2 regions of the Mesorhizobium sp. WSM4813 genome follow, and region 2 is predicted to be linked to the other one. Evidence: predicted binding sites of a transcription regulator. Region 2 holds the regulator's gene; the other holds the start of a gene.
What was found. The regulator PhoB, encoded in region 2, activates phosphate uptake and scavenging genes when phosphate is short. The targets are predictions, from matches to a motif close to TGTCATNNANCTGTCAT.
Positions count from the first base shown of each region.

Region 1: AC0L25_RS18485 (PhoX family protein) is a predicted target of PhoB. The motif match lies at 6,822-6,838, and genes of this name have one in related genera.

Region 1 covers NZ_JBVVQU010000030.1:9,670-19,823, forward strand. Annotated here, with positions in the region: gene AC0L25_RS18440 (ABC transporter ATP-binding protein) at 1-61, opposite strand, end outside; gene AC0L25_RS18445 (HlyD family secretion protein) at 58-1,011, opposite strand; gene AC0L25_RS18450 (CerR family C-terminal domain-containing protein) at 1,015-1,737, opposite strand; gene AC0L25_RS18455 (CYTH domain-containing protein) at 1,825-2,298, shown strand; gene AC0L25_RS18460 (CHAD domain-containing protein) at 2,295-3,242, shown strand; gene AC0L25_RS18465 (SulP family inorganic anion transporter) at 3,296-5,029, opposite strand; gene AC0L25_RS18470 (helix-turn-helix domain-containing protein) at 5,149-5,418, opposite strand; gene AC0L25_RS18475 (phosphatase PAP2 family protein) at 5,649-6,350, opposite strand; gene AC0L25_RS18480 (hypothetical protein) at 6,363-6,701, opposite strand; gene AC0L25_RS18485 (PhoX family protein) at 6,907-8,913, shown strand; gene AC0L25_RS18490 (ABC transporter permease) at 9,027-9,788, opposite strand; gene AC0L25_RS18495 (ABC transporter ATP-binding protein) at 9,785-10,154, opposite strand, start outside.
Region 2 covers NZ_JBVVQU010000007.1:78,079-88,232, reverse strand. Annotated here, with positions in the region: gene pstA (phosphate ABC transporter permease PstA) at 1-1,150, shown strand, start outside; gene pstB (phosphate ABC transporter ATP-binding protein PstB) at 1,164-1,979, shown strand; gene phoU (phosphate signaling complex protein PhoU) at 2,018-2,725, shown strand; gene phoB (phosphate regulon transcriptional regulator PhoB) at 2,742-3,431, shown strand; gene AC0L25_RS05860 (ROK family protein) at 3,703-4,950, opposite strand; gene xylF (D-xylose ABC transporter substrate-binding protein) at 5,217-6,257, shown strand; gene AC0L25_RS05850 (sugar ABC transporter permease) at 6,400-7,731, shown strand; gene AC0L25_RS05845 (ATP-binding cassette domain-containing protein) at 7,828-8,622, shown strand; gene AC0L25_RS05840 (CHASE domain-containing protein) at 8,748-10,154, shown strand, end outside.

The sequences.
Region 1 (10,154 bases), on a different contig from region 2:
GGTCGACGACGGTCTTGTCACCAAAACGCTTGACGAGGCCATGGACATCGATGGCGTTCATTGGCCGATACCCGTCAGATCGACATCGACGATCTGCCCCGGTTGCAGCGCGCCGGCGTCGCCCTCCGGCCGCGCCTCGATCAGATAGACCAGCTTCTGCCGGGTCTCGAGCGAGTAGATCACCGGCGGCGTGAACTCCGGGTCCGGCGACACGTAGCTGACGCGAGCCTTCAAGTCCGGCCCACAGCCGTCGCAATGGACGTTAAGCAGCGTGCCGACTTCCACCGACGAGAACGCGCCTTCCGGCACATAGACGCTGAGCTTCACCGCGCCATCCGGCAGAATCGAAATGACAGGCGCGGTCGGCCCGGCGGTGTCACCGGGATAGCGGATCACATCGTTGATGCGGCCGGGCGAAGGCGCCGGCAGCACACGCTTCGACAGCCGCCATCGCGCTTGCTCCAGCGCCGATTGCGCCTGGCTGACTTGATTCTCGGCGGCCTTGATCGTCTCGGGCCGCGCCGGCAGGCCACCGACCGCGAGATTGGCTTGCGCCTGGCCGAGCTGTGCGTTGGCTATTTCCAGCGTCGCGGAAGCCGTATCATAATCGGCCTGCGTGCCGGTGCCGCGTTTGAACAGATCGCTGGCGCGGGTGTATCTGCGTTTGGCGTCGGCGGCTTGCGCCTTGGCCATATCGACCTGCGCCTTGAGCACCTCAATTTCTTCCGGCCGCTTGCCGACCTGCAGGTCGGCAAGTTGCGCCTGCGCCTGGGCAAGGGCCGCCTCGGCTTGCGCGACGGCTATTTTTGCGTCGGCGCTTTCCAGCGTCACCACCGGCGTGCCAGGTTCGACGCGGTCGCCGCGCTTGACCGAAATCGTTTCGACCTGCGCCACCTCAATCGGCGCGAGCAGCACATAGTCACCCTCGACATAGCCGACGGCGAGCGGCGGCGCCGGTGCGCAGGCGCTGAAAAGCTGGGCGGCGAGCGGCACAGAGCAGAGGAAACTCATGATCTAGGATCCTTTCGGACGGTTAAAATGACGCCGAGCCAAAATCGCGCCGAGATTATCCGTCACCGCCGCCGCAATCTTGATGGCCTCGGCATCGCCGATCGCTCGCCAGCCCATGCGGCGCATCACCGCCTCGCGGCCGATGCGGAAATAGACGACCTGGCCGATCAGCGTGAACACGGTGAGCCGGGTAGCCTCGCTTTCGGCTGCCTCGCCGGTTGCCTGTTCCCAGATCAGGCAGAGCCGGCGATGCGTCGGCTCGAACACGCCGTCATAGATGCGGTCGAGTGCCGCCGTCGGATGCGAAAGTTCACGCAGGACGAACTGCACGATCTCACCGGCCTCCGGCCTAGCCACGATGAAGGCCACCATCCGCTCCAATGCGGCGAAGAGTTGTGCCCGCGCCGCTTCGGGGTCGCCCGCTTCTGAATCGCCCCCTTTGGAATCGCTTGGCGCCTGCAGATTGCCGATCGCCTGGCCGGCAATGGTCTGGATGGTGTCGACGATATAATCGGCCGCTGCCGCGCGAAGTCCTTCCTTGCCGCCGAAATGATAGGCGATCGAACCGATATTGGCCTTCGCCTCAGCCGCGATCTCCCGCGTCGAGGTGCCGTCGAAACCCTGCCGTCCGAACAGCGTCAGCGCCGCACGGACAAGTGCTGCGCGCGTCATGTCGGCGGGAGATGTCTCGCGACGCAGAATTTTGGCGTTTCTTGACCTACTCATACCAAGTATTTAATCAATCGAATGATTAAAGTCAACCCGCCTGTCTCATCTTGCCATCTCCAGCCGCACGCGCTTTATTGCGAAGCCATGGTCAAGGAAATCGAGCGCAAGTTCCTGGTCTCCGGCGCGCAGTGGCGGGATCTGGTCGAGGCGGACATCCACATTCGCCAGTTCTATCTCGCCGCCGCACCCGACCGCTCGGTCCGCGTGCGCATCAGCGACGGCGCCTCGGCAAAGCTGACGCTCAAATTCGGCAGCAAGGCCCGCGAACGTGACGAATTCGAATATCCGATCCCTCTGGCGGAGGCGGAAGAGATGCTGGCCTTCGCCATCGGACGTGTCATCGAGAAGACACGCCATCATGTTAGGCATCGCGGCCATCTCTATGAAGTCGATGTCTTCGGCGGGATGCTTAGCGGTCTGGTGATCGCCGAGCTTGAGACGCCGCAGGACGTGCAGGACGAAATGCTGCCAGATTGGCTCGGCCGCGAAGTCACCGGCGAGCAGAGCTTCTATAACGCGTCGCTCGCCCTCGAGGGGGTTCCGGAGATCGCCGCATGAGCTATCGCATCGATCCGCGTCTGCCGTTGACCGCCGAGGTCAGGCGCATCCTCGCCGAGGAGATCGGCAAGGCGCTCGTCCATCTGCACGCGGCGCATGACAGGCCGGAGCAGGCGCTGCATAAATGCCGCAAGCGGCTGAAGAACGTGCGCGCCTTGTTGCGCCTGGTCCGTCCCGGAGACGAAACATTCTGCCGCACCGAGAATCAATGTTACCGAGAGATGGCTGCCCTGCTTGCCGGTCCGCGCGAGGCGACCGCGCTGGTTGAAACCATCGACCGGCTGGCAGCAAGCTTTCCCGAACAAAGCGCCGGCGGCGGTCTCGATGCCGTTCGCGACACGCTCGTGGCGCGCCAGCACGAATTGCATGGTGGAGCCGGCCTCGGCGCAGTGATAGCTGCCGCGATTGCCACTTGCGAGGAGGGTATCAGCCGGATCGATATGCTGGCCTTGCCCGACCAGCCGGAACAGGCCGCCGATGTGCTTGCCGAAGGCGCCCGCATCACGCTGCGTCGCGCCAGAAAGGCGCTGGATAAGGCAGGCTCCCGCGGCGAGGCCAATGATTTCCACGATCTGCGTAAGGCGGCAAAGACTCACGGCATGCACCTGTCGCTGCTCGGAAGGCTGTGGCCGGCGTCGATCAAGGCCCGGCGTAAGGCGGTCGACGAACTTGGCGAAAGATTGGGCGAACTGCATGATGCGTTCGTCCTGCGAACGCTTCTCGATGCCGACGATCGGCCGCTCGGCTCTCCTCAAGAAACGCGGCTCCTGAGCAAGCAGTTGAAGCGCTCGGAGAAAAGCCTGAAAAAGACCTGTCTCGCCGCGGCAGCCGATCTGTTCGGCGACAGCCCCAGGCGCTCGACAAGGAAACTCGCGCGCAAAGTGCGCGACGATCTGGCCGCTGCGCCGCACGAAGACGCCAGCACGCCGGGCGCCGCCGTCTGACGCGGTGCTTGCGTCGGTATCCGTCCCAAGATCGTTGACAAAGAGGAGGAGGTTTAGACCTCTCCCGGGGCGGCTTTCTTCAGTTGCGCTCGCGCATCCCTGATCGAGGCGGCGTATGTCACCAGCGGCCGTTTGACGCCGTGGTTGATCAGCATGCGACGTGTCTGCGGCGAAGCGCCTGATATGATGAAGCGCACGCCGGCGCGCCTCGCCTTGTGGGCAGCGCCCTCGATGACGTTGGCCGCGGTCGAATCGAAGAACGGCACCGCCGAGCAGTCGAGGATGAAGTTCTTGCGCTGGTCGGCGATGCGGTCCAGCACCGTGGCGACGGTCGAGGCGGCACCGAAGAAGAAGGCGCCCGAAATCCGGTAGACGACGGTATCGGCATCGCTCGCTTCGCCGGAATCGTATGCGTTGGCGGCGCCGGTTCTGTCGGCGACATCGTCCTGCACCAGTCTCTGGTCCGGCTCAACCGCAATGCTCTTGGCCATGCGGTCGATGAACAGGATCGAGCCCAGCGCGAAGCCGACGACGATGCCTTCGGTGAGGTCGCGGAAGATGACGATCAGGAAGGTCGCCATCAGCACCAGCGCGTCGCCGCGCGAGGCACGCAGCAACGTGGCAAAGGCCTGCTTCTCGAACATGTTCCAGCACACCACCGCCAGCACGCCGGCAAGGGCTGCAAGCGGGATGTAGCTGGCCAGCGGCGCCGCGACCAGCATCAGGGCAAGCAGAAGGGCCGAGTGGATCATGCCCGAAACCGGTCCATGCGCGCCGGCCCGCACATTGGTGGCCGTACGGGCGATGGTGCCGGTGGTGCAGATGCCGCCGAACAGGGCGGACGCGATGTTGGCAAAGCCCTGCGCCACGAGTTCGCAATTGGAGCGGTGCCGCCTTCCTGTCATGCCGTCGGCGACGACGGCCGACAGCAGCGATTCAATCGCGCCGAGCAGCGCAAAGGCTATGGCGTCCGGCAGGATGCCGATTACCCTGCCGAAGCTGATCGGCGGAAAGGCCGGCATTTGCAGGCTGCGCGGAATGCCGCCGAAGCGCGTGCCGATCGTTTCGGCAGGCAGCGAGAACAGCGCCGCGACAAGCGACGCCAGACCGATGGCGATCAGCATGGCGGGCCATTTCGGCCGCCACCGCTTCATCAGGGCAATGGCGACGATGGTCAGTACGGCCACGGAGGTGGCGGCGAGATTGATCGTGCCGGCTGCCTCGCCGATCGCCATCAGCTTCGGCATCAACGGTCCAGGTTCTATGCCGGCGAGCTTCAGCCCGAACAACTCGACGATCTGGCCGGAGAAGATGATGACGGCGATGCCGGCGGTGAAGCCGACGGTCACTGGGTAGGGAATGAATTTGATGTAGGTGCCAAGCCTGAGATAGCCGATGGCGAGCAGAAAGATGCCGGCCATCATCGTCGCCAGCAGCAACCCGTCGACACCGACCCGCGTCACCGTTGCCGCCACCAGCACGATGAAGGCGCCGGCCGGTCCGCCGATCTGGAAGCGGCTGCCGCCGAGCGCCGAGACGAGGAAGCCGCCGATGATGGAGGTGTAGAGCCCGCGCTCCGGCGTCACGCCCGATGCGATCGCGATCGCCATCGACAGCGGCAGCGCCACGATGGCCACAGTCAGGCCGGCGATGGCATCGGCCTTGAAATGCTCTGGTGTGTAGCCCTCGCGCAGCACCGTCACCAGCTTCGGCGTGAACAGTTCGGAAAATGTCGGCTTTGCCGGACTTTGGGCCGGTTGATGAATTGCCCGTCGGGTTCGATCCATGGACTGCCTTCCGCTCCTGATGCATGCGCCCAAAAGTGGGGCAACGACATGCATAAAAACCAAGGCGGCGAGATCCGTCAGCAGGACTGTCGGCGGTCGCCGTCGCGACTTTTATCGGCTCATCCTGGCGGGTTCTGCGGTACGGCCGGCTTGAGGCGCACGCCCCTGCCGCCGCGTTCGCTGGCCTGGTTCTCGCCGATCAGTTCCACGCCGGCCTCATCGAGGGCCTGGATGACCTTCATCAGCGTGTCGACCACGCCCCTGACCACGCCGTCGCTCGCTTCCATGCGCTGAATGGTTGGAAGCGATACTCCGGCGCGCTCGGCGAGCGTCTTCTGATCGATGCCGGCCAGCGCCCTTGCGGCGCGCATCTGCGCGGCAGTGATCATCGGTTAAAACCCCTGTCTGAGTCTGCGCCATATGTATAATACCGTCATTATGATGGTTCAACCATCATAATGCATGTGTCAGGCGTGCACGGGCGCTTGCGTCCTGGGGAGCCCCGCGCGCTACGCGTGGTGTGTCGACAGTTTTCCTGCTGGCAGGTTGCGGGCTTAAGATCGTCAACACGCTGATTTGACCGCGCGCCGACCGACACAGCGCCGTCTGACCAGCCGGTTCAGCCGCCGACGGTCTGCCCGCGCCATCGCTGTAGCGCCCATGCGGCCAGCCAGCACAGCATCGCCCAGGCGAAGCCGGCGCACCAGCCGGCCAGCACGTCGGATGGCCAATGAACGCCGAGATAGACGCGGCTGATGCCGACCAGCAGGGTCGTCAGCACCGCCAGTGCCAGCACATAGATCTTGGTCGTTCGCCCAGGCAGGAAGCGCGACGCCATGCTGCCCAGCGTCAAATATGTCACCGCCGACAGCATCGCGTGGCCGCTCGGAAACGAAAGCGATGCCACGTCGGCGAGATGCGAGACCAGATCGGGGCGCGGCCGGTCGATTCCGAGCTTCAGCGTGCTCGACAGGGCCTGCCCGCCCGCCACTGCTACGAAAACGAGAAACGCTGGTCCCGGCCTGTGGATCAGCAGCAGATAGACAATCACCGCCGCCGTCATCAGCACGAGCACGCTGGCGCTGCCGAGGCTGGTGATGTCGCGCATCGCCCCTTCAAGCCACAGAGGTCCGATCGGATTGTCGGGCTGGCCAGCTTCACGGAAGGCGAGCAGGATTTCTGTGTCGAAGGCGTGCGGCGTAGTGTCTCGCGCCACCTCCATCAGTTCCTCGAACCCCCACAGTCCGCCAGCGATGACCAGTCCGGCCAGCAGCACCGGGAATTCGATCCAGTTGAGCAGCTTGCTTGCGGTATTCTTCATCGGCCCTCGCAGTTACGGCCTTTGCAGATAGGGCCCGAGTGTGATCAGCGCCACAGCTGCGACGGCGAGCACGATGCCGGTGGCCTGCAACGCATTGACGCGCTCGCCGAAGAACACCAGGGCCACCACGTTCACCGACACCAGCTGGATCACCGCCGACAGGCTGAACGACACCGACATGCCGAATTCACGGATCAGCCTCAGCATGATCAGATTGCCCGCCGAATAGAGCGCCAGCGTCAAAACGATCTTGCCGAGGCTAGGCGCCAGTCCCCATTGCTTCGCCGCCGTCGCCGCCAGCAGGAAGATCACCGTTGAAATGCCGAGCTGCCCCAGTCCCCAAAAACTCACTTTTTGTCCCTCTCGAAGCGGTGCTTCCGCGCCTGCCGCGGATCTTGTTTCCGAAGCGCCGGTCGCGGTCAAGCGGGACTGATCCTGGACACGAAATCGGGGCTGGAAATTGGCCGGCAACGTCATCAAACTGTGATCTCCCGGCGATACGCGGTCAGTCAAGCAACACGCTCCAGCCATCCCAAGAAGCCAGAGGCAAGCCCCCATGACTGAACATCGCTCGACCGGACATCTTTCTCCAAACGCCCATTTCCGCACCAGCTTGCTTGAGGAAAACGATGGGCCAGGAGCCAATCCCACAGCCAACCAGACGATGGGCGAGATCATCGCCGCGCGCTTCTCGCGCCGTGGTTTCCTGCAGGGATCGCTCGCGGCAACCGCCATCGCTGCTACCGTCAGCCCGCTGGCGCTGATCCTCGCCGACGATGCCCGCGCTAACGGCGGATCGGCCTTCACCTTCGCCGAGGTTGAGGCAGGCGTCGACGACAAGCACCATGTCGCCGCCGGTTACGACGCCGACGTGCTGTTGCGCTGGGGCGATCCGCTGTTTGTCGATTCGCCGGAATTCGATCCGACAAAACAGTCGGCGCAGGCCCAGGAAAGACAGTTTGGCTACAATAACGACTATGTCGGCTATATCCCGATCGACGGCTCGGCCGAGCATGGCCTGCTGGTGGTCAACCACGAGTACACCAACCCGCATCTGATGTTCCCGGGCCTTGTCACCATCGTCGATGGCGAGGCCAAGCAGGCGCCGCTGAGCAAGGAACAGGTCGATATTGAGATGGCCGCGCATGGCGGCACCATCGTCGAAATCCGCAAGGTATCAGGCAAATGGCAGGTGGTGCGCGACGGCAAGCTCAATCGCCGCATCACCGCCAACACCGAGATGGCACTGTCCGGCCCCGTCGCCGGCCACGACCGGGTCAAGACCAGTGCCGATCCGACCGGCACGAAGGTCTTCGGCACCGTCAACAATTGTGCCGGCGGCGTCACGCCCTGGGGCACCTACGTCCTGGCCGAGGAAAACATACACGGCTATTTCTCGGGCGAGTTGCCGGATGGCCACAAGGAAGCCGCCAACTACAAGCGCCTGGGTATTCCCGAAGGCGCCTATGAATGGGCGGCGCACTACGACCGCTTCGACATCGGCAAGGAGCCGAACGAGCCGAATCGCTTCGGCTGGATCGTCGAGGTCGACGTCAACGATCCGACCTCGGTGCCAAGGAAGCGCACTGCCATGGGCCGCTTCAAGCATGAGGGCGCTGAATCGATCGTCGCCAAGGATGGCCGTGTCGTCTTCTATCTCGGCGACGACGAGCGCTTCGACTATGTCTATAAATTCGTCACGGCCGGTAAGTTCAATGCCGAGGACCGCGCCGCCAACATGGATCTTCTCGACGACGGCACGCTCTATGTCGCCAAATTCGCCGAGGACGGTTCGATCGAATGGCGTCCCATCGTCTTCGGCCAGGGCCCGCTCACGGCGGAGAACGGCTTTGCCAGCCAAGCCGACGTGCTCATCGAGACGCGCCGTGCCGCCGACCTGCTCGTCGCCACCAAGATGGACCGCCCGGAGGACATCCAGCCCAATCCGACGACTGGCAAAGTCTATGTCATGTTGACCAACAATTCTAAACGCAAGACGGACCAGGTCGATGCCGCCAACCCGCGCGCCGAAAACGCCTTCGGCCATATCATCGAGATCGTCGAGGACGGTGGCGATTTCACTGCCGCCAAGGGCAAGTGGGAAGTGCTGTTGAAATGCGGCGATCCCGCCGTGGCCGAAGTCGGCGCCACCTTCTCGACCGCAACGACCGCCAATGGCTGGTTTGGCATGCCGGACAATTGCGCCATCGATGCGGCCGGCCGGCTTTGGGTCTCGACCGACGGCCAGGGCCCGAAGGCCACCGGCCGCACCGATGGCCTGTGGGCGGTCGACACCGAAGGCGAGGCGCGGGCGACCTCGAAACTGTTCTTCCGCGTGCCGATCGGCGCCGAAATGTGCGGCCCGCTGTTCACGCCCGACGACCAGACCGCCTTCGTCGCGGTTCAGCATCCGGCCGACGGCGGCGAGGACTGGGAGGCTTTTGGCCGTCCCTCCTACTATGAGGACCCATCGACCCGCTGGCCCGACTTCAAGCCCGATATGCCGGTGCGGCCGTCGGTCGTCGCCATCACCAGACAGGGCGGTGGCAAGATCGCGGTCTAAGCTCATCCCGCTGCAGGGTTCCACGTCGATAAATCGTGAGGAAGGGGTTTCGGCGCGACCGAAGCCCTTCTTTCATGTTTCTGTGTCCGATTGCTCAGCGTGCTGTAGGCCGGTCAGTTCCGCAGCCGGTAGCCGGTCCGGAAGATCCACGCGACGATCGCTATGCAGATAAGCAGGAAAACGACGGTCATGCCGAGGCTGATGCCGATCGAGACGTCGGACTTGCCGTAGAAACTCCAGCGAAAGCCGCTGACCAGATAGAGAACAGGGTTGAACAGCGTCACCGTGCGCCAGATGCCAGGCAGCATGTCGATCGAATAGAAGCTTCCGCCAAGGAACGTAAGCGGCGTGATGATCAGCAGCGGCACCAGCTGCAGCTGCTCGAAGCTTCTCGCCCAGATGCCGATGATGAACCCGAACAGGCTGAAGGTCACCGACGTCAGCACCAGGAAGCAGAGCATCCAGAACGGATGCTCGATGGTCAGCGGCACGAACAGCGACGCGGTCGCCAGGATGATCAGGCCGAGTATGATCGACTTGGTCGCCGCACCCCCGACATAGGCGATGATGATCTCCAGATAGGACACCGGCGCCGACAGCAATTCGTAGATCGAGCCGACGAATTTCGGGAAATAGATGGCGAAGGAGGCGTTGGAGATCGACTGGGTCAGCAGCGACAGCATGATCAGCCCCGGCACGATGAAGGCGCCGTAGCTGATGCCGTCGATCTCGGTGATGCGCGAGCCGATGGCCGAGCCGAAGACGACGAAATAGAGCGATGTCGAGATGACCGGCGAGACGATGCTCTGCAGCACCGTCCGAAAGGCGCGCGCCATCTCCATCTTGTAGATCGCCCAGACTGCTCGCAGGTTCATGCGTCCTTCCTCACCAGATTGACGAAGATCTCCTCGAGCGAGCTGTTTTGCGTGTCGATATCGCGGAACTGGATGCCGGCCGTCTCAAGGTCGCGGAGCAGCGAGGCGACGCCCGGCCGTTCGCTCTGGTTGTCATAGGTGTAAGTCAGTTGATTACCGTCCGGCGAAAGCTCCAGCGCGTAGCGCGAAAACGTCTCGGGTATGGTGGCGAGCGGACTACGCAGTTCCAGCAACAGCCGTTTGCGGCCGAGCGTGCGCATCAGTTGCACCTTGTCCTCGACCAGCACGATCTCGCCGCGATTGATGACGCCGACGCGATCGGCCATCGCTTCGGCTTCCTCGATATAGTGCGTGGTCAGGATGATG
Region 2 (10,154 bases):
CCTTTATCTCAAAGGTTTGCTTGCCGACGTCGGTTCGGACGAAGCGATTTCGACAAGCGTCACGCCTTCGGAAACCAGCGGCGACATCGATCTGACCTTCGGCGACGATGCCATGCTGGCGCTGGCGCGCGGCCATGGTGCGACCGAGGGCGAAAACGGCACGCTCACGCTGACGAGCGGCGCGTCGTCGCTGCTGGTCGCGTTCAATGGCGGCACGGTCAAACTCACCGCGCTGTCGCCTGGCGCCAACGGAACGGCGGTCGCAAAGGGCACGGTGATCGAGGCGCTGGACAGCACGGCGCCCGCCGCGAGCGGCCAGGCATTCCTGCGCGTCATCGATACGCCGGAAGCATCGCGAAAGATTTCCGACAAGGAGATCGTCTGGCTCGACACGCTGAAGAGCGCCGGCCAGATCGAAAGCCGGTTCAACTCGATCTTCTTCTTCACCGGCGCAAGCCGCGAGCCGGAACTGGCCGGTGTCTGGGGCGCGGTCGTCGGATCGTTCCTGACCATGATCGTTACGCTCGCCATCGCCTTTCCGATCGGCGTTTCGGCGGCGATCTATCTTGAGGAATTTGCGCCCAAGAACCGGCTGACGACGATCATCGAAGTGAATATCAACAATCTGGCGGCTGTGCCTTCGATCGTCTTCGGCCTGCTTGGACTTGCCGTATTCCTGAATTTCTTCGGCATGCCGCGCTCGGCCCCGGTGGTCGGCGGCATGGTGTTGGCGCTGATGACCCTGCCGATCATCATCATCGCCTCGCGCGCTTCGCTGCGCGCCGTGCCGCCGTCGATCCGCGAGGCGGCGCTCGGCATCGGAGCGTCCAAGGTCCAGACCGTATTCCATCACGTTCTTCCGCTGGCGATGCCGGGTATCATGACCGGCACCATCCTCGGAATGGCGCATGCGCTGGGCGAAACCGCGCCGTTGCTGATGATCGGCATGGTCGCCTTCATCGTCGACATTCCCGGCGGCTTTACCGATCCCGCGACGATCCTGCCGGTGCAGATATTCATGTGGGCCGATTTCCCGGAAGCTGGATTCCAGCAGAAGACTTCGGCGGCGATTTTGATTCTGCTGCTGTTTTTGGTCATCATGAACGCCATTGCGGTGATACTGCGTAGGCGCTTCGAGCGGCGCTGGTAAGGGGGTAGAGGATATGAACATCATGACGGAAGCCGGCGTCGAACAGAAACTGAGCAGCGGAACCAACGCCCCTTCGATCAAGATGAAGGGCGAAAAGGTCTCCGTTCATTACGGCGAGAAGCGGGCTCTGTTCGACGTGGATCTCGATGTCCGCGAGAACCAGGTGACAGCGTTGATCGGCCCATCGGGCTGTGGCAAGTCGACCTTCCTGCGTTGCCTGAACCGAATGAACGACACCATCGATATCGCGCGGGTGAGCGGCAAGATCACGCTCGACGGTGAGGATGTCTACGACCCGAAAATCGATGTCGTCGAGCTGCGAGCTCGCGTCGGCATGGTATTCCAGAAGCCGAACCCGTTTCCGAAGTCGATCTATGAAAACGTCGCCTACGGTCCGCGCATTCACGGCCTGGCCAGGAGCAAGGCCGAGTTGGACGGCATCGTCGAATCGAGCCTGAAGAAGGCCGGCCTGTTCAACGAGGTCAAGGATCGCCTGCTCGAGTCGGGCACCGGCCTCTCCGGCGGACAGCAGCAGCGCCTGTGCATCGCGCGCGCCATCGCCGTGTCGCCGGAAGTAATCCTGATGGACGAGCCCTGTTCGGCGTTGGATCCGATCGCCACCGCCCGCGTCGAGGAACTGATCGACGAACTGCGCCAGAACTACACGATCGTCATCGTCACCCATTCGATGCAGCAGGCCGCGCGCGTGTCGCAACGCACGGCGATGTTCCATCTCGGCTATCTGGTCGAGGAGGGCGCGACCGACAAGATGTTCACCAATCCCGACGACAAGCGCACCCAGGACTACATCACCGGCCGGTTCGGCTGAGCGGTCCGGCGGCGAATTTCGAACACGAGGACAGTATCATGGGTGAACACACCGTCGCATCTTTCGACGAGGAACTGGAGCACATCGACAGGCTGATCCGCGACATGGACGAGCTCGCCGCCGCGATGGTCGCAGCCTCGATCCGCGCGTTGCTTGCGTCAGACAATGCGATGGCGCAGCGCGTCGTCTCGGACGACGCCATCATGGATGCGCGGCAGCGCGAACTCGACGATAGTGCGATCACGCTGATCGCCAAGCGGCAGCCGATGGCGCAAGATCTGCGCGCCGTGGTTGGCGCAATCCGCATGGCCGGTGATCTCGAGCGCATCGGCGATTTGGCCAAGAACATAGCCAAGCGGGTCAGCGCAGTCGGGCAGAGCGCCACGCCGCGTAATCTGTCGCACGGTATCGACGCGATGGCGGATCTCGTTCTTGTGCAGCTCCGCGGCGTGGTCGAGCACTATGTGGCGCGCAATGCCGGCGCGTTGAAAGAACTGCGCGCCGACGACCAGAAGATCGACGTGAAATACACGGCGGTTTTTCGCGAACTCCTGACCTACATGATGGAGGATCCGCGCAACATCACCGCCTGCACGCATCTTCTGTTCTGCGCCAAGAATCTCGAGCGTATCGGCGATCATGTCACCAACATCGCCGAAAACGCCTACTATGTCGTGACCGGGCAGCAATTGCCGGCGGATCGCCCGAAGCTCGACGAAACGACCATGTCGGCGTCGGCGACATGACAGGAGTGACCGGCCGATGATCGCGCCGCGCATCATGGTGGTGGAGGACGAAGAGCCGCTGGGCGTCCTCCTTCGCTACAATCTGGAATCCGAAGGTTATCAGGTTGAGGTGGTGACGCGCGGCGACGAGGCCGAAATCCGGCTGCAGGAAAACGTGCCCGATCTGCTGGTGCTCGACTGGATGGTGCCGGCGGTTTCCGGCATCGAGCTTTGCCGGCGCCTTCGGGTGCGTCCCGAAACCGAGCGACTGCCGATCATCATGCTGACCGCGCGCGGCGAGGAGAGCGACCGGGTGCGCGGCCTTTCCACGGGAGCCGACGACTATCTGGTCAAGCCGTTCTCGACACCGGAATTCATGGCCAGGGTCAAGGCGCTGCTGCGCCGCGCCAAGCCCGAAGTGCTGTCCAGCGTGCTGAAGGTCGGCGACATCGTGCTCGATCGCGAGTCGCACAGGGTCTATCGCAAGAAGAGCGAGATCCGGCTCGGGCCAACCGAGTTCCGGCTGCTCGAATTCATGATGCGGCACCCGGGTCGGGTCTTCTCGCGCAGCCAGTTGCTCGACAATGTCTGGGGCGAGACGATCTACATTGACGAGCGCACGGTGGACGTCCATGTCGGACGGTTGCGCAAGGCGGTCAACAATGGTCGCATGCCCGATGTCATCCGCACCATCCGCGGCGCGGGCTATGCGATCAGGGAAGACTAGCTGATATTCAGGTGATGCCGGCCTGCGACCGGCGGCTTCCTGCGCTTACCTACAGCGCCGCGCGCCCCTGTTGGGCGCGCAAAGGACGCTGTAGAGCTTTGATTTTGCGCATGACCCTTCCGAAATCGATCTCGATTTCGGGGTCATGCGCGGGCTCACGTACCCAAAAGTACGCTCCGCTCCGGTTCTCGGAACCCACTGTTCTCGACTCGGCCTGACCTGAATCTCAACACATCCCCAAGTCGCGATCCGGCGATCCCTGCCTTCGAATTCAAGCCACGTTCTTTCCGACCGAGCCGGCTCGCGCCTGGATGCCCGGCGCGAAAATCTCCTGGTCGACGAAACTCAGCGCCCGCATGGCACAGCCTTCGCGGATCAGCGGCAGTTCGTTCGGCTCGGTGTCGAAGGAAATCGAACCCGAATGCTGGCCGCCGGCGGTCTGGGCGATGGCCTCGCGCAGGGCCGGCTCGATCAGGTCGAAGGCGGCAGCGCTGGCGCCGACCATGGCGACCGGCGCCGGATCGATCAGCGCGAATAGGCTGCCGAGCCCGAAGCCGAGTGCTTCGCCAGCCTTGCGGTAGGCTTCGCGCTCCGGTCCGTCCGTCTGGCGCGCCCGGGCCGCCAGTGCCCGCATCGCGGCGTCGCTGACATCGGCGACCGGCTCGGCGTTCTCGCTCAATTGCCTTGCGTTGCGCCAGATGGCGTAGTTGCCGGCATAGGCCTCGACGCAGCCACGCCGCCCGCAGCGGCAAAGCGCGCCGCCCGGCCGATGGATCATGTGGCCGAATTCACCGCCTGAGGAATGGGTGCCGGTGAACAGTTCGCTCTTCAGCACCAGCCCCATACCGATGCCATGCGAGAGCAGGATGGCGATGAAATCATCGCGGTAGCGATCCGGGTCGCGCCAACGCAGCGCCACGGCCATCATGTTGCAGTCGTTCTCCATGATGGCCGGGATGCCGAACTCGCGTTCCAGAATGTCGGCGAAGGCGATATTCGTCTGCGGCGTGATCGGCGACCACAACATGGCGCGCGCATGGGAATCGGTGATGCCCTGGATCGCCAGCGCGATGCGGGCGACGCTTTGGACATCGAGGTCGGGGTCTTCGAGCCGCCGCCGGACGATGGCGACACATTCGCCGATCAGCTCGTCGCGCGACATGGTCAGCGTGTCCAGCCGGCGTTGTTCCTCGGCGACCACCTGTCCGGCATAGTCGATGACGGCGACCGACAGGAAATTCAGCGACAACACGACCGCCAAGACCGCAGCGGCTTCCGGATTGAGGCTGAGGCCGACCTGCGGTCGGCCGCGTTTCATCGAAACGGTCTCGCTCGCCTTGATCTCGGTCAGGATGCCTTCCTGGATCAGGTCGGAAGAGATCGCCGATATGGTCGAATGGCTGAGGGCGGTGGTTGCGGCGATCTCGGTCCGCGACGGCTGGCCGGCCCGGCGCACGGCCGAAATCACCATGGCCCGGTTGCGCCGGCGCAAATCGTCATGACGGATTCCAACCGACATTCTTTGCTTCCTCCCTATTGCCGCGGCCGCTCATGGATCGGAAGCCGTCGGTAATGTCCGACAAATACTCGCAGAGGCAGCGGGCCCTGTCATTATTTATTCCGAGACTCGAAATAAGTCGGCAGGGACATCAAGATCGACCAGGTTTGATGTTGACAGCGCTTCGGCGTCGGACCAGTATTTTTTCGAGGCTCGAAAAAATAGAGCCTTTGTGCCGGCCTTCGGGCCAGTCTGGTCGTGCCGTACGCGGCGCAGGGAGGAATATCATGAAGAGATTCACAGCCGCCATTCTGGCGGGGGTCGCCATGTCGCTGACGCTCGCGTCGGTCGCACAGGCGAAGGACAAGGTCATTGGCGTTTCGTGGTCGAATTTCCAGGAAGAGCGCTGGAAGACCGACGAAGCCGCCATGAAGACGGCGATCGAGGCGGCCGGCGACAAGTATATTTCCGCCGATGCACAGTCCAATCCCGGCAAGCAGCTGACCGACGTCGAGAGCCTGATCTCGCAAGGCGCCAACGCGCTGATCATCCTTGCGCAGGATGCCTCGGCCATCGGGCCGGCGGTGCAGAAGGCGCTGGACGAAGGCATTCCCGTCGTCGGCTATGACCGGCTGATCGAGAACAAGGACGTCTTCTATCTGACCTTCGACAACCAGGAAGTCGGCCGCATGCAGGCCCGCGAAGTGTTCAAGGTGGCGCCGGAAGGCAATTACGTCTTCATCAAGGGCTCGGGCGCCGATCCGAATGCCGATTTCCTGTTCGCCGGCTCCATGGAAGTGCTCAAGGACGCCATCGACAGCGGCAAGATCAAGAATGTCGGCGAGGCCTATACGGACGGCTGGCTTCCCGCCAACGCCCAGAAGAATATGGAACAGTTCCTGACCGCCAACGACAACAAGGTCGATGCGGTGGTTGCCGCCAATGACGGCACCGCCGGTGGCGTCGTCGCGGCGCTGACGGCGCAAGGCTTGGCCGGATCCGTCCCGGTGTCGGGCCAGGACGGCGACCATGCCGCGCTGAACCGCATCGCGCTCGGCACGCAGACCGTATCGGTGTGGAAAGACGCGCGCGAGCTCGGCAAGAACGCTGCCGAGATCGCCTCGCAGCTTGCCGACGGCAAGCAGATGACCGACATTTCGGGCGTCAAGGACTTCACCACGCCGGGCGGCAATGTCGTCAAGTCGCTGTTCCTGACGCCGATTGCCATCACCAAGGACAATCTCAACGTCGTCATCGACGCGGGCTGGATCAAGAAGGAAGAGGTCTGCGCCGGCGTGGCGGCGGGCACTGTCCCGGTCTGCAACTGATCCGGCCTTCGCAAGAAGCCTGAAACGCCGCGGCTTCACGCCGCGGCGTTTTTTCAAAAAGAATTGTTTTTCCGCTTCTCGCGGGTAACTTCTAAGCTGCTTCCGGCATCCGCGGCAGACGGCAATCCGGTGCGAGGACATCATGACCGACACGACTTCCAACAGGCCGGCCGCCGATACAGCTGCCGATCGGGCGCGTGAATCCGAGCTCAGCCCCGTCGGCCGCTTCCTCAAGGCAACCGAGCTCGACATACGCATGCTCGGCATGGTCGGCGCGCTGCTGATCATCTGGGTTGGAATCCACATCCTGTCGGGTGGGCTTTTCCTCACGCCGCGCAATCTCTGGAACCTGTCGGTGCAGACCTCCTCGGTCGCGATCATGGCGACCGGCATGGTGCTGGTCATTGTGATGCGCAACATCGATCTTTCGGTCGGCTCCGTCGAAGGCGTGATCGGCATGGTGATGGGCGTCGCGCAGGCCGAATTCCTGATCAGCGTCATGGGGTTCCAGCTTGGAAATCCCTGGATATGGATTATCGCACTGGCTGCCGGCGTGGTGCTCGGCCTGATAATCGGCGCGCTCCAGGGCTTCATCATCGCCTATCTCGAGGTTCCGGCCTTCATCGTGACGCTGGGCGGCCTGCTGATCTGGCGCGGCATGGCGTGGCTGATGACGAGCGGGCGCACCGTCGCGCCGCTCGACGCCACATTCCAGCTCATGGGTGGCGGGCCGCGTGGCTCGATCGGGGCAACCGCAAGCTGGATCGTCGGCATTCTCGCCTGTGTGGCCGTCGCTTTCATGCTGCTCAACGGCCGGACGCAGCGCAAGCGGTTCAAGTTCCCGCTGCGGCCGGTCTGGGCGGAGACCTTGCTTGGCGTTGTCGCCTGCGCCGCCATCCTCGGCGCCGTCTGGATCACCAATTCCTATCCCTGGCCGATCGGCATCGTTCGCCAGTACGCCCAGCGGACCGGCATCACCGTTCCGGAAGGCGGGCTGTTCATCGCCCATGGCATCGCCATACCGGTGCTGATCGCGGTCACTGTCGGCATCGTCATGACCTTCATCACCAGGCGCACCCGTTTCGGCCGCTATGTCTTTGCCATCGGCGGCAATCCGGAAGCGGCGGAACTCGCCGGCATCAACACGCGCTGGGTGACCATGAAGGTGTTCATGATCATGGGCGTGCTGGCCGCGATCAGCGCGGCGATTGCGTCGGCCCGTCTCAATGCGTCGACCAATGCGCTAGGTACGCTGGACGAGTTGCTGGTCATCGCGGCCGCGGTCATCGGCGGTACGTCGCTGGCCGGCGGCTCCGGCACGGTGCTCGGCGCCATGCTGGGCGCGCTTCTGATGCAGTCGTTGCAGTCCGGCATGGTGTTGCTGGGCATCGATTCACCGCTTCAGAGCGTCGTCGTCGGCGCCGTCCTGGTCGTCGCCGTCTGGCTCGATACCGTCTACCGCAAGCGGGTCTGAGCATGATCCCGAGCCGAAGGTCCGCGTCAGTGAAAAGTGGATATCCGTTTTCGGTTCAACACCATGCTCCAGCAAAAACCATAGGGAGGAACGATCATGGCTGACACAACTGCTCCCACGCCGCTGATCGATATGCGCAATATTTCGATTGCCTTTGGCGGCATTCGCGCCGTCGACGATGCGTCGATCGACCTTTTCCCGGGCGAGGTCGTGGCGCTGCTTGGCCACAACGGCGCCGGCAAATCGACGCTGATCAAGATCCTGTCCGGCGCCTACAAGCGCGATTCTGGCCAGATCTTCGTCAATGGCGAGGAGGCTTCGATCTCCAATCCGCGCGACGCCAAGAAATACGGCATCGAGACGATCTACCAGACGCTGGCGCTCGCCGACAATGTCGACGCCGCCGCCAACCTCTTCCTTGGCCGCGAGCTGATGACGGGCTGGGGGACGCTCGACGATGGCGCCATGGAAGCCGAGGCGCGCAAGGTGATGGGCAGGCTCAATCCCCGTTTCCAACGCTTCAAGGAGCCGGTGGTCAAGCTTTCGGGCGGCCAGCGGCAGTCGGTGGCAATCGCGCGCGCCATCCTGTTCAACGCCCGAATCCTGATCATGGATGAGCCGACGGCGGCGCTGGGCCCGCAGGAAACGGCGCAGGTCGGCGAATTGGTCATGCAACTCAAGGCCGACGGTATCGGCATCTTCCTGATCAGCCACGACATCCACGATGTGTTCGAGCTTGCCGACCGCGTCTGCGTGATGAAGAATGGTCGGGTCGTCGGCACGGCGCGCACCAGCGACGTGACCCAGGACGAGGTGCTCGGCATGATCATCCTGGGCAAGTGCCCGCCCGGTGCCATTCCGGGGCCAGGTGCGCTGAAGATCGCCGCGTGAAGCTTCAATAAGCCGGCTAAGTACCTGTCATGTGATGTACCAGCGGTCATCATGGTTTGGCCGCGCCATTGTGTTGACGCGGGGACTTGCCCATAAGATGGGGAACCATGGGCCGTAGCAGCAATTTGAAGAAGTTCTTTCCGATCGTCGCTTTCATCGCCGTCGCGCTGATCAGCCTGACGATGGCGGGATTCGCCTATTTCGCCACGCAGGAAGCGGCGCGCATCAAGTTCGAGGCAACGGCGGACGATGCGCTCAACCGGATCGACAGCCGCATCGACCTGCATCTGTCGCTGCTGCGATCGACCCATGCACTGTTCGAGGCGCGCAATGGCGGCATTTCGCGGGGCGAATTCAGGGCGTTCTTCGAAGCGCTTGGTATCCACGACAATTTTACCGGCCTGCGCGGTATCGGCTTTCTCCGGCTGGTGAGAGCCGGCGACGAGGCAGCGGTCGAGCGTGCCATCCGGCACGACTATGGCGCCAGCCATGCGATCTATCCGGCTACGACAACGCTGCCATGGCGTACGCCCATCATGCTGTTCGAGCCGCTGGATCCTTCCAATCAATCCGGCATCGGCTACGACATGTTCACCGAACCGGTGCGGCGCGAGGCGATCGAACGGGCGATGGCCGACAACCAGCAGCACGCGAGCGGGCGCGTGCAGCTAGGCCAGGGAACAGGTGCTGCGCAGACCTTCACCGGCTTCCTCGTCTTCGTGCGGCTCAACGTCGAAACCGCCCAGGACGGCATCGATGCGTCCAGATCCTCGACAACAGGTTTTCTTTATGCGGCCTTCCGCTCCCGAGATCTGTTCCAGACCGCGCTCAGCCGGACGCCGCTGCTGCCGGTGAACATCGAAATCTATGACGGCAAGGTGGATGCCGACCATCTTTTGTTCCGGTCGGAAACGCCGCCGACGTCGACCTTCGGTGACAGGCTGGTGGTTTCTCGCGAGATCACCATCGCCGGACGTCCATGGACCGTCCTGTTCAGGCCGACAAGCGCCTTCTCGCAACCCTCCTCGCGCGCCATTCCGGTGATGCTCGGCCTGTTCGGACTGCTGCTCGCGGGAACCATCGCGCTGGTGGCACGCTATCAGGAGCGGGCCTATGACGCGGTCTCGCTGCTTCATGAGACGACGGAAAAGAGCCTGCTCGAAAAAGATCTGATGCTGCAGGAGATGAAGCACCGCATCAAGAACTCGATCACGCGGGTGCTGGCGATCGCGCGCCAGACGGCGTCGCACGCCACCGACGTCCACGAGTTCTCGTCCTCTTTTTCGGCCCGGTTGCAAGCGATGGCGGCTTCCCAGGACATGCTGACGCGCTCGCGCTGGCAGAAGGCCGATCTGGGCGATCTCTTGCGCATCGAGCTTGGCCAGGTGTTCGGCAAGGAGCTTCCCGAGGGGATATTGTCGGGGCCGGAGGTACTGCTCGACGAGACGACGACGCAAGCGCTCGGCCTGACCTTTCACGAACTGGCGACGAACGCGCTGAAATATGGCGAAGCCGGCAATCCGGCCAATACT